Regions from separate parts of the Devosia chinhatensis genome, predicted to be linked through region 3. Evidence: riboswitches for the same ligand, from Rfam matches in the RefSeq annotation. Region 3 holds a riboswitch; each other region holds the start of a gene.
What was found. A riboswitch is a leader RNA that binds a small molecule or an ion and turns the genes downstream of it on or off. The one in region 3 is predicted to bind cobalamin.
Positions count from the first base shown of each region.

Region 1: another riboswitch for cobalamin. It lies ahead of cobW (cobalamin biosynthesis protein CobW); the one in region 3 lies ahead of VE26_RS02130 ((2Fe-2S) ferredoxin domain-containing protein).
Region 2: another riboswitch for cobalamin. It lies ahead of VE26_RS03310 (ABC transporter ATP-binding protein); the one in region 3 lies ahead of VE26_RS02130 ((2Fe-2S) ferredoxin domain-containing protein).

Region 1 covers NZ_JZEY01000054.1:213,730-218,049, forward strand. The annotation lists gene VE26_RS01195 (zinc ABC transporter substrate-binding protein) at 1-226, shown strand, start outside; gene VE26_RS01200 (DMT family protein) at 257-613, opposite strand; gene VE26_RS01205 (DUF2164 domain-containing protein) at 695-946, opposite strand; gene VE26_RS01210 (hypothetical protein) at 1,086-1,730, shown strand; cobalamin riboswitch at 1,751-1,968, shown strand; gene cobW (cobalamin biosynthesis protein CobW) at 2,078-3,136, shown strand; gene cobN (cobaltochelatase subunit CobN) at 3,239-4,320, shown strand, end outside.
Region 2 covers NZ_JZEY01000054.1:667,811-672,130, reverse strand. The annotation lists gene VE26_RS03320 (FecCD family ABC transporter permease) at 1-348, opposite strand, end outside; gene VE26_RS03315 (ABC transporter substrate-binding protein) at 387-1,331, opposite strand; gene VE26_RS03310 (ABC transporter ATP-binding protein) at 1,343-2,149, opposite strand; cobalamin riboswitch at 2,258-2,471, opposite strand; gene VE26_RS03305 (universal stress protein) at 2,589-3,038, shown strand; gene VE26_RS03300 (FGGY-family carbohydrate kinase) at 3,131-4,320, shown strand, end outside.
Region 3 covers NZ_JZEY01000054.1:414,405-418,724, forward strand. The annotation lists gene VE26_RS02120 (FecCD family ABC transporter permease) at 1-132, opposite strand, end outside; gene VE26_RS02125 (ABC transporter substrate-binding protein) at 129-1,076, opposite strand; gene VE26_RS02130 ((2Fe-2S) ferredoxin domain-containing protein) at 1,073-1,843, opposite strand; cobalamin riboswitch at 1,944-2,152, opposite strand; gene VE26_RS02135 (siderophore ABC transporter substrate-binding protein) at 2,634-3,539, shown strand; gene VE26_RS02140 (ABC transporter permease) at 3,604-4,320, shown strand, end outside.

The sequences.
Region 1 (4,320 bases), 200 kb from region 3:
CGCCGCCCGCATCGACCAGTTGCGGGCGAGGGTCAGCGAGCTGGGCGCCACCTGCGTTTTCGCAGAGCCCAATTTCGAGCCGGCCATCGTCCGCACCATCGTCGAGGGCACCGAGGCCAGTGCCGGCGTGCTCGATCCTGAAGGCGCGGCCCTCACCGAGGGGCCGAATCTTTATCCCGAACTCCTGCGCGGCCTTGCCAGCGGCCTGCTGGACTGCCTGGGCTGATCCCGCAACGGGGGCGCGCCAGGCGTGCCCCTATTTCAACGGGCCCTTGAAGATGAAGAAGGCGCCAAGGGCAATCAGCGCAAAGCCGATACCGTGGTTCCAGGTCAGCTTCTCGCCCAGGTAGAACACCGCGAACAAGACGAAGACCGAGAGGGAAATGACCTCCTGGATGGTCTTGAGCTCGGCCCCCGAATAGACGCCATAGCCGATGCGGTTGGCGGGCACGGCCAGCCAATATTCGAAAAAGGCGATGGCCCAGCTGATCAGCACCACCACCCACAGCGCCGCGCTGGGAAACTTGAGGTGCCCGTACCAGGCGAAGGTCATGAAAAGATTGGACGCGATCAGCAGCCCGATCGGGGCGAGAGTGGCGAAATTGAAGCCCATGGCAGCACCGGATGAAAGAACCGGCCCTGCCGGCCGGCTCTTTTATCATTCCGCCAAGCCAGCGGAAGCGGGATTTTCGCCTCAGCGCCCCTTTGTGGGTCGCTCGAGCGAGAAGATGTCGTCGCTGACCCCATCCATCTTCTTGCGCACCAGCGCCTGCGCGTCGTGCAGCCCGGCATTGTAGAAATAATTGCCCATCTTTTCGGCAAAGAACGCCATCAGCATTTCCGCCGGAATGGCGCCGATCGTGCTGTCCAGTTCCTCGCGGAAATAGTCCTGGATGTCGGCAACGATGGCCTTGGTTTCGTCGCGATCGAACGTGATGGGCTTCATGGTGACAATCCTCTTGCGGAACGGCGGAGACCGAAGCGCGATCGCGCCGGCGACGAAAGCGTGCGGGCCCGTTCATACCCCGAGTCGCCGATTGCGGGGCGCTCCGGCTTGCGACATTATGCGCCTGCCCGAGGAGGAAATGACCATGCGTGCCCGCCTGTCGCTTGCCATGCTGAGCCTTGCCCTTGTCGCCGCGCCGGCCCTGGCCGGGGATGCGCCCGTCGAGCCGGTGCAATGTGCGGGGATCTTCGGCCCCGATAGTAGCGAGAGCCTCCTGCGCGATACGTTTGGCGACGACAATGTGGTCACCGGCATCGTGCCGGGCCCCGAGGGCACCGAATTGCTGGCCACCACCATCTTTCCCGACGATCCCGATCGTCGCATGGAATTCGGCTGGTTCGACGAGCAGAACCTCGCCCGGCTCAATTATGTCGAGCTCTCTCCCAGCCAGGCCGGCCCACAGGGCGTGCGCATCGGCATGAGCGTGGCCGAAGTCGAGGCTCTCAATGGCCAGCCGTTCGCCGTGGGCGGCTTCTGGTGGGATTATGGCGGCTATGCGATCATCGATGACGGAGCCCTGGCGGGCGTGCTGGAAGGGGGCTGCTATCTCTCCATCCGCTTCGCCCCCGCCGAGGATTACCCCCAGGACATTGACGTGACGCCCGTAGCCGGCGAGGTGCAGGTGCCCAGCGCCGATCCGCTGCTCGCAACGCTCGATACCCGGGTCCAAGTGCTGACCATCGGCTATCCCTGGCCCGAGGATCTGCCGCAGCCCCAATATTGACCCCACGGCCATCGAGGGCGTAAAGCTCTTCATGTGACGGTTCCCCGCGCGCCAGGCGCAACGGGATCAAAAGGGAACACGGTGCGGCGTACCCATCAGGGACCAAGACCGTGGCTGCCCCCGCAACTGTAAGCGGCGGGCGCTCTCGAAAGCCACTGCGCATCCTTTGAGAGCGCGGGAAGGTGAGAGCGCTGCATTCGCCGCGAGCCAGGAGACCTGCCGGCACATCGGGGCACCATGCCCCACCTGTTCACGGCTGTCGGGCGGACGGCGGGCAGTGCTGGCAGCGCTTCGGCTGCCCTGCGCGCGCGTCCGTTTTGCCCCAAGGATTGTAGAGGCGAGCGCGCATGACCACCAAGATCCCCACCACCGTCATCACCGGCTTTCTGGGCGCCGGCAAGACCACCCTCGTGCGTCACATGCTGGCCCATGCCCCCAAGGGCAAGCGCATCGCGCTCATCATCAACGAATTCGGCGATCTTGGTGTCGACAAGGATATTCTCGCCGGTTGCGGCGACGAAACCTGCCGCGAGGAGGACATGGTCGAGCTCTCCAATGGCTGTATCTGCTGCACCGTGGCCGATGAGTTCATTCCCACCATGCAGGCGCTCCTCGCCCGCCCCGAAAAGTTCGATCACATCGTCATCGAAACGTCGGGTCTTGCCTTGCCCCAGCCGCTGATCCGCGCCTTCAACTGGCCCGAGATCAAGGCCCAGGTCACTATCGATGGCGTCGTCACCGTAGCCGATGCCGCAGCTTTGGCCGAGGGTCGTTTCGCCTCCGATGAAGCCGCCGTCGATGCCCAGCGCCGCCAGGACGAGATGCTCGACCACGAAACCCCGCTGGGCGAGCTTTTCGAGGACCAGCTCTCCGCCGCCGACATGGTCATCATCAACAAGACCGACCTCGTCGATCCGGCCCTGCTCGAAAAGGTCGAGCAGAATATCCGCGCCGAACTGCGCCCCGGCGTCGGCATTGTCCGCGCCGCCAATGGCCACGTCGATGTCACCGCCCTTCTGGGCATGGGCATGGAATCGGAAGGCGACATCGACAACCGCCCCAGCCATCACGAGCTCGAACATGGCGGCGAGACCCACGAACACGACGATTTCGACAGCTTCTCGCTCAATCTGGCCGCGGTCGAGGGCAAGGAACACCTGCTCGCCACCATCGAAACGGCGATAAAGTCCCATGACATCCTGCGCCTCAAGGGGTTCGCCGCCATTCCCGGCGCTGCGGCCCGCCTCGCCATCCAGGCCGTCGGTCCGCGCGTCACCGCCTATTTCGACCGCCCCTGGAAGCCGGGCGAAACGCGCGAGACCAATCTCGTCGTGATCGGGGAAAGCCCGCTCGACCGGGATGCGATCACCGCCAGCCTCCGCCGCGCCGAACCTGTCCCGGCCTAGGACCCTGCGCATGGTTCGCATGCAGCGCCCCCACCTCAACCCTTGCCCCGGCTTCCCGGGGAGGCTGGGTGGGGACGCGTCCTGTTGGAGAAACCAGATCTGATGCACCTGCTCTCCGCCCAGGCCGGCGCCATCCAGCAGGAGGGCGAGGCCATCGATCTGGCCCAGACGCCGGGCGATTATGTCTTCGCCTCCTCCGCCGACAGCGAGCTGGCCATGCTGGCTGCCGCTGCCGACCGGGCAGGACAGGATGGCCTGCGTCTCGCCAATATCCTGCGCCTCTCCAACAACCTGTCGGTCGACATGTGGCTGGAGCAGACCGTCTCCAAGGCGCGCCTCGTCGTCCTGCGCCTCATCGGGGGGATCTCCTATTTCCAATATGGTGTCGATGAGCTGACTGCCCTCTGTGCCAATCGCGCCATTCCCCTGGTGCTGATCCCCGGCGACGCCAATCCCGACCCGATCCTGCGCGACCGCTCCACCATCCACGCGGATGACTGGGCGCGCCTCCACCAGCTCTTCATCGCCGGCGGCCCCGACAACGTCGATGCGATCCTTGCAGCCTTCGCCGCGCTGGCAGCGCCTTCACCTCTCCCTCTGGGGAAGAGGTCGGCTGCATCGCAGCCGGGTGAGGGGGGCATCTTGGGCGCACTGGAGCCCCGTGCCTTTCCCCGCTTTGGCCTCTGGCACCCCAGGACCGGCATGACCGACGCCGACGGCCTCTGTGCCCTTTCGTCACCTCTGCGTTCGGGGCCGGGCGAGGGGGGCCTTGGTCTGAGCGAAAATGTGGCGCCGTCGCGCCCCCATATTCCGATCCTCTTCTACCGCGCCGCACTCGAAGGCGCCGGGACCGCCACGCTTGAAGCGCTGGTGAGCGAACTTGAGGCCCGTGGCCTCGCCCCGGTGCCGGTCGTCGTATCGTCGCTCAAGGACCCTGCCTGCATTGGCTTCGTCCAGGAAACGCTTGCCGCCTTCCCACCATCGGCCATCTTCAATCTCACCGCCTTCGCCCTCGGAATTGGCGAACTGGCTGCCGGTCGCAATCCCTTTTCGGGCAGCGATGCGCCCGTCATCCAGCTGATCCAGTCGGGACGGTCGCGGGCGCAATGGCTGGCCGACCCGCAGGGACTTTCGAGCAAGGACATGGCCATGTACCTAGTCATGCCCGAGGTCGATGGTCGTCT
Region 2 (4,320 bases), 250 kb from region 3:
GGAAATGCCGAGCAGGTGCGGGTCGGCCAGCGCGTTGCGCGTCACCGATTGCAGCGCCGCCCCCACCAGCGCCAGGCTTGCCCCGACAATAGCACCCAGCATGACGCGCGGCAGGCGCACCTCCCACACGATATTGTCGCGCCCCGCCGACCAGGTCCGTTCCACGCTGCCGGGAAGCACATGATTGAGGATGACGCTCCAGACGATATCGGGCGCAATGCCCACCGCGCCGACGCTTACCGCCGCTATGGCAATGAGGAACAGCAGGATGGTCAAGCCCATGAGGACCCAGGGCATGGCATGGATCAGGGCGTGGCGCGGACCGTGGACGAGATGCTTGTGGGACATATTGTGTGGGGCCGGATCGAAACCGGCCCCCTCCGGTCTTATTCGCGGAACGCGGCGGCGAGGGTCTTGATGGCGGCGACATTGCGCGGGCCGGGCGTCGCCTCGACATAGGGCAGGACGACGAAGCGGTCGTTCACCACCGCCGGAATATCCTTGAAGGCCGGATTGCTGCGCATGAAGTCGGCCTTCTGCTCGGCAGTGACGCTGCCATAATCGACAATGACGATCACCTCCGGATTGCGCTCGATCACCGGCTCCCAGCCGATCTCGACCCAGCTGGACTCCACGTCGTCCATGATATTGGTGCCGCCTGCCGCCTCGATCAGGGCCGTCGGCATGCCATAGCGGCCGGCGGTGAAGGGCTTGTTCTCACCCGAATCGTAGACGAAGACCGCCACGTCCTCCTCGAGCGCCGGCAGGCTGGCAGTAAAGTCCGCCAGATCGTCCTTGTAGCCATCGACCAGCGCCTGCGCCGTCTCGGCAACGCCGAAGATGCGGCCCAGATTGAGCAGGTCGTTATACATATCGTCGATGGAAGCCTTGGGCTTGTCCATGATGTGAATGCAGCTTTCCGTCAGCTCGTAGACGGCGATGTCGAATTCGCCCAGCGTATCGGGCGTCACTTCCCCGCCCACCCGCATGCCGTAATTCCAGCCGGCGAAGAAGAAGTCGGCATCCGCGCCGAGCAGCACTTCCTTGGTCGGATAATTGCTCGACAATTCGGGCAACTGGCCCACGCCCGCGCGCAGCGTCTCGTCCAGCGTCTTCCAGTCCGAGACACCCGTATAGCCAACCATGTGCCCGGTCAGGCCCAGCGCCAGCATCATCTCGGTAAGATTGACGTCATTGGAGATGGCGCGTTGCGGCGCGGCCTCGAAGGTCACCTCGCGGTCGCAGCTCTGCACGGTCACGGGAAAGTCGGAGGCTGAGGCGGGAAGCACGCAAAGGGCGGTCGAGACCGCAAGGACGGCGAGAAGACGCATGGATATATCCCTCATGGTTTTGGCAGGTTCAGGTGAAAGGAAAAGCGGGGACGCCCGGTGGCCGGGTGGCTGTCGATGGCTGTCTCGACCGCGAAAGTGTGGCGGATGATCTCGGGCGTCAGGGCGTCCAGCGGGGTGCCGAACTGCACGGCCCGACCGTCCTGCAGCACCAGGACCCGATCGGCATGGGCACAGGCCAGCGCCAGGTCATGCAGCGACACGATGACGGTGATGTCGAGGCTCGCCAGCAATTCGAGCACTTCGAGCTGGTGGCGGATATCGAGATGGTTGGTGGGCTCGTCGAGAATGAGCAGGTCAGGCTTTTGCACCAGCGCCCGGGCGATCATCACACGCTGCTTTTCCCCGCCCGAAAGCGAACCGAAATCGCGGGCCGCCAACGCCGCAAGGTTCATCAGCGTCAGCGCATCCTCGACCGGGTCGGAAGGCGCACCGGTCCGTTCGTCGAGATGCGGGGTCATGCCCAGCTCGATGATCTCGGCGACCGAAAGGCCGAAATCGGAAGCCTGCTCCTGCAGCACCGTGGCGACGCGACGCGCCAGCGCCTTGGGCTTGAGTGTCCAGATATCGGCGCCGTCGAGACGGACCGTGCCGGCCGAGGGTCGGTGAAAGCGGTAAAGGCAGCGCAAGAGGCTCGACTTGCCGGCCCCGTTGGGACCGACGATCGCCAGCATCTGGCCGGGCTCCACGCCAAAGCTGACATCCTTTACGATGCCCGGCTTGCCGTGCGGCCCCCAGCTCAGCCCTGCAACGTCGAGACGCGCCGGTTCAGTGCCGACAAGGCGTTGTGCGAGCTCCATCGGAACCTCCGCCAAAAAGGCACGGAGGGGCGATAGGATCGCTCAGGCAAAATGCAATGATATGGTCGTCATGCGCCATCGTCGTTCCCCTCGGCACACCCCGGCCGGGTTTCGTTGATGTCGATGGCAGGTCTCCTGGCTCGCGGGTCATCGCGCTTCCGACCTTCCCAGCCTTTTGGGCCAGTGGTGTTCCGAAAGAGCTCTCCGCTTACAGTTGCGGGGGCAGCCACGGTTTTGGTCCCTGATGGGTACGCCGCACCGTGTTCCCTTTTGATCCCTTCAAGGCCTTTGCCCGTCGGGAACCTTCGACATTCCGATATGGCCGCAGCGTCCTGCTCTTGTCAACGCCCTTCGACACGACACGCGCCTGATCTGGATCAAAGCGCGTGGGCCCGCGTTGCCCTAAGGTCAAAAGCGTCCACAAGAGAAGGGAAGCGACATGTATTCAAGCATCATCTGCGCCGTCGACGGCTCGGAATTGAGCACCAAGGCGCTCACCCACGCCCTCGCCCTTGCGGCCGGGACCAATGCGAAGGTCACCGCCGTCACCATCACCGAACCCTCCGTCATCGTGGCGTCGGGCGCCCAGATGATGATGGTCGACACCTCTTCGGTCATCGACAATCTCGATCAGGCAAAGGCGGAATCGGCGCGCGCCACCCTCACCGCCGCAGAGGCGGTCGCAAGGGACAAGGGAGTCGCGCTGGCAACGCTCCATATCTCCAACAGCACCGCCGCTGACGGCATTCTGCATGCCGCCAAGGAACAGGGCGCCGACCTCATCGTCATGGGCTCGCATGGCCGCCGTGGCCTCGGTCGGCTGCTTCTGGGCAGCCAGGCGTCCGAGGTGCTGTCCCATTCCAGCCTGCCGGTGCTCATCGTCAAATAGACACACTGCCCCGTTTGCCGCACTAACATGTCAGTTCTGGCGCCGATGCCCGAAATCCGCTACATGCCGGATGCACTGCATCGGGGCCAGAAATGTCGTCTTCACCGCCGCGCCACATCGCTGTCATCGATATCGGCAAGACCAATGCCAAGGTTGTCGTGATCGACAGAGCTGACGGCGTGCAGCGGGGCGCGCGCACCACGCCCAACATCGTTCTCGAGGACATTCCCTATCCTCATATGGATGTGGAGCGGCTTTGGGCCTTCATCATCGAGGCGCTTGCCGACCTGGGTCGGACCCATGGCATTGACGGCATCTCCATTACCACGCATGGCGCCTGCGGTGCGCTGGTGAATGACAAGGGCCTCGTCCTGCCCGTCCTCGACTATGAGAGCGATGTGCCCGATGCGGCCCGGGAGGCCTATGAACGGGTGCGGCCGGATTTTTCCGAAACCCTGTCGCCCCGCCTGCCCGGCGGGTTGAACTGGGGTGCGCAGCTGTTCTGGCAGTCACGTGCCTTTCCAGACGCCTTCGGCGAGGCTACGGCCATCCTGCCCTATCCGCAATATTGGGCCTGGCGGCTGACCGGCACCCTAGCCAGCGAAGTGACGTCGCTCGGCTGTCACACCGACCTGTGGGCGCCTGACCGCGGCGATTACTCCAGCATGGTCGATGCGCTGGGCTGGCGCAGCCTCTTCCCGCCGCTGCGGCCTGCGGCCTCGGTGATCGGCACGCTGCTGCCCGAGATCGCGGCTATCACCGGCCTTGCCGCCGATCTGCCTGTTGCCTGCGGCATTCATGATTCGAACGCCTCGCTCGTGCCCCATCTGGGCCGGGACACGGGGCCGCAGACCATTCTCTCTTCCGGCACCTGGACCATCCTGATGACCCTTGGCGGGAAGACATCCGGGCTCGATCCCCGCCGCGACAGTCTCGCCAATGTCGATGCCCATGGCCGTCCCGTGCCCACCGCCCGGTTCATGGGCGGCCGGGAATTCGACCTGCTCGTGCCCCAGATCGTTACACCGACCGAGGCCGAGATTGCTCATGTCATCGACACCGGCATCATGGCCCTGCCCAGCTTCGTGCCGGGGGTCGGCCCTTTCGGCCTCAGGACCGGGGGCTGGACCCAGGCTTCCGGGTCGTTGACGCCGGGCCAGCGCAATGCGGCTGCCTCGCTTTACCTGGCCCTGATGGCGCGCGAAGCGCTCGACTTGTGCGGGCTGGGGCGGTCGATCGTCATCGAAGGGCCGCTGGCGCGCAATCGGCTCTTCGGGCAGGC
Region 3 (4,320 bases):
GACCGCAAGCGTCAGCGACAGCACAAGGCCAGCCGCCAGCACGGCGCTGACCAGCGGCAGCGGCAGGTCGCGGAGGTGCTCCTGCCAAGACGAGCGTGTCCGGGCGGGAGCGTCGGATGCAAGAGCGGTCACTGGAACAGGTCCGGATAGAATCCGGCCGCCAAAGTGCGGACCGCATCGGGATTGCGGACACCCTCGAAGGCCGACGGCAGCGGCAGCACGACGAAGCGGTCGTTCTGGATCGCCGGTACGCTGGCCAGCGCCGGGTTGTCCTTGAGCAGCGCGATCTTGTCCTCGGCGCTGGTCTGACCGTAATCGTTGATGACGATCACGTCCGGCGCGCGGGCAACGGCTTCTTCCCAGCTCACATCCGACCAGGTCTCCTCGAGATCAGCGAAGACGTTCTCGCCGCCCGCCAGTTCGATGAGATGGGTTTGCAGCGCCTTGCCGGTGGTGTAGATCGCGTCCTCGCCGCTGTCATACACCAGCACTCTCACCTTCGGCTTGCCCGCCGCCGCAATGAGGTCAGCAACTTCGGCGATTTCGCCTTTGATCTTGTTGATCAGCGCCGTCGCGGCCGGCTGAATGTCGAAGATTAGCCCTAGGTTGGTGATGTCCGTGTAGACGTCCGCCATGGTGGCACCCTTGATCAAGGTGCCCTTGACCGCATAGGCGTTGATCCCGAGTTCCTTGAGCTTTTCGACCGGCGCCACTGCGGTGTCGCGGAAGGCACTGAGGCGACCGAAGGCGAAGTCGGCATTGGTACCGAGCACCACTTCAAGTGCCCGCGAGCCAGTGCCGTCCGAAAGGATCGGTATACTGTCGTAGTCGGCCTTGAGCTCAGGCAGGATCGGGTGGTTGAGATAGGCAGTGCCGACCATTTTCGGCGCCAGCCCCAGCGACAATGCCAGCTCGGTGACATGACCATTGAGGGTCACGGCGCGTTCGGGCGCCTTTTCGAACACCAGTGTGTTTTCGCCGTTCTGGATAGTCAGCGGATAGGTCGTCGACTGCGCGACCGCGAGGGCCGGCAGCGTGGCGAGCAGCGCTGCGGCCAAGAGGGATTTGAGCTTCATTCGTTTTCTCCTTTAAAAGGGGTGACGTCGGCCGGGGCGTCGAGCGGCGCGACGCGGTGGACGAGGAGTTCGGGGACCGGGTTGCCGCGGCCGATGACGGTCTCGACGAAGCGGGCGACAGCCTCGCGGTCGAGCAGCCGGTACCATTCGCCGCGTGGATAGGCGGCGAGCAGCGGACCCTGATTGCAGGGGTAGAGGCAGCCCGAGGTGGCGACGAGACATTCGCCGCCGAGACCGACGCGGGTGAGTTCCTCGCTGAGCGCGAGCTTCAGGTTCGGGGCGCCGCGAAAGTGGCAACGGGGGCCGGTGCAGACGATCAGGTGATGCCGAAATGACGGCGGCTGGTTCCAGCCCGGCTTGCCGAGGCTGGGCTTCTGCGTCTCCGCAATCAACTCGGCATTATCCGCCGCTACGGCCGCACTGACGATGCGACGGATAGTGTCGTCGTTTATCGCCTGGTCGGGCCCAATCAGCAGAGTTACATCCGGCCACTGCCGCTCCTGCCGCCAGTGCGCCAGCACGCCCGGCAGCCACGCCGCGAGACTCTTCGAAAAGGGTAGCCCGAGCGGCTGCACGAGAATGCTGCGGTGGCCCGCTGCCACCAGTTCATCCAGCGCATCGCCCAGATGCGGGCCGGTGCCCTCGAGCCGTACCATGCGCGCCGGAACCGGCGAAGCCTCGGACACGAGTGCGGAAAGCTCGCGCTGCCGCGCGGCGTTCAGATGCTGCTGGGAAATGCAAACAATAACGGCATCAGGTCGAAGCATTTCGCCTTCTCCGGTCGGGAGAAGGCCTGCATGTCGCCAATGCCACGGAATCCGTGCCTGGTTTCAAAACGCGCTCCCTGCCAGGACACCTCGCCCGGCTACATGGTCTTGCGCTCTGGCAGGTCTCCTGGCTCGCGGCTCTGTCGTTCCCGGCAGCCTTCCCAACCCGTCAAGGTCAGTGGCGATGTGCTGGTCACTTGCCGCTTACAGTTGCGAGGGCAGCCACGGTTTTGGCCCTTGATGGGTAATCCGCACCGTGTTCCCTTTTAATCCGCGCGATATGGCGGAACCGAAAGCGAGTCAAAGCTCCCCGATTCTGGCGCTGAATTCAAGGCACCTGAATGCCCATTATTTTCGCGGATCAGTCGTTAGCACCTCATGACCGGACTGACCGCTAGTCACCCCAATTCAGCCGTCGCGGCGGCCAAAGCGGACTGGCAGGTTTCGGGAAATCAGTACCGCGGTCTCAGCGGCCGAAATGGGGCGCGTTTCTGCCTGGCAGCTGCCGACCCCATTTCGGTCATTCGGTCATCACGACAGGACACCCTGAAAGCTGCCGCTGCCTTGAGCGCAAGGGAAGCGTCATGCGCCGCCCGCATTTTTCACAGGGCAGAAGCAGCAGGTTCGGTGAGCCAAATGATTTGGCGTAGATCGTTCATGAACTTGGCCCGAGTTGGAGACCGCGGTCCTCCAGAACTGAAGCCCGCTAAAGCACGTAAATGTCGCATGAAGAAAACTTGATTCTGAATATCATGTTAGATAGATCGTTCTGGCTACAGGAGAACGGCTCATGAAATCAGTCTGGCTTGCTGCCCTTGCCGCAGTCGCTTTCGCGACGCCAACCCATGCTCAGGACATCGTGGTCAACCACGCTCAAGGTGAAACCACCTTGTCGGGCGTCCCGGCCAAGGTACTGGTGCAGGATTGGGCGACCTTCGACAATCTCAATGCACTGGGGATCGACGTTGCGGGTGCCCCCTCGAGCAATGTCCCTGGCTACCTTGCCGACAAGGTACCGGCTGAATATCTCCAGCTCGGTTCGCTGTTCGAGCCCGATTTCGAGGGCATCGCGGCGTCTGAATCCGACGTCTACTTCGTTTCGGCTCGGTCTGCCGAAGCTTACGGCACTGCAAAGGACATTCTGCCGACGATCGACATGTCGCTGGCCGACAATTCCGATATCCTTGGCGGCATCAAAGCCAATCTCGTCAAGCTCGGCGATATCTTCGGCAGGCAAGCTGAAGCTGAGCAACTCAATGCTGCGCTCGACGCGAAGGTCGAAGAGGTAAAGGCCGCCGCCGCCGACAAGGGCAATGCGCTTGTTATCGTGACCAATGCCGGCAATGTCGGCGTCTATGGCCCGGACTCACGCGTCGCCTGGATCCATAACCAGCTCGGCATTCCTTCGGCCATGGCCGATGTCGAAGACGGCGACCATGGTGGCGATGGCATTTCGATGGAGTTCATCCTCGAAACCAATCCCGATTGGCTCTTTGTTGTCGACCGCGACGCAGGCACCGGCGAAACGGCGGGCGCCGCCGCAGCCCTGCTCGACAACGAGCTGGTCAATCAGACCAAGGCTGCCCAGGAAGGGCACATCATCTATCTCGACCCGCAGGCCGCCTACATCACCATGCATGGCTACCAGGGCGTCATGCTGCTGCTCGACCAGGTTCTAGCTGGCCTCAACGCCTAATCGGCTCAATCCAACTCGCCCGGGCATCGCCAGATGCCCGGGTCTTCTGATCTAGGGCTGGCTGTTGCGCCTTCTCATCCTCGCCATCGTTGTGACGCTGCTGTTGGCGGTGACGAGCCTTTTTGTCGGCGTCAGCGACGTCTCGCTTGACGCCTTGCTCTCGACATCGCCGCAAGATCGGCCGATGCAGGTGCTGCTGATCAGCCGCATCCCGCGCACGCTGGCGATCATCCTGGCCGGTTCTTCCATGGCCATAGCCGGCCTCGTCATGCAGATGGTCGTGCGCAACCGCTTCGTCGAACCATCCACAGCGGGCACCACCGAGTCCGCCAGTCTCGGCTTTCTCGTTGCCGCGGTTTTCGTGCCCGGTTGGCCACTGATGGGCAAAATGCTGATTTCCGCCGGGTTCGCACTGGCCGGGACGGCGCTGTTCCTGCGCATCCTTCGGGCCGTTCCGCTGCGCGACGTGATGCTGGTGCCGCTGGTCGGCATCATGCTGGGTGGCATCATCGGCGCGGTGACCAGCTTCTTCGCCTATCGCCTTGAACTGCTCCCTTCGCTGCTGGCTTGGAATATGGGCGATTTCTCCGGCATCCTGCGGGGGCGCTATGAGCTGCTCTGGATTGGCCTTGGCTGCGGTGTGTTCGCATACCTAGCCGCCGATCGATTCACCGTCGCCGGCATGGGCAAGGATTTCACCACAAACCTGGGGCTCAACTACCAGCGCGTCATGGTGCTCGGACTGGTCATCGTGTCGATGGTCAGCGCCACTGTGCTTGTT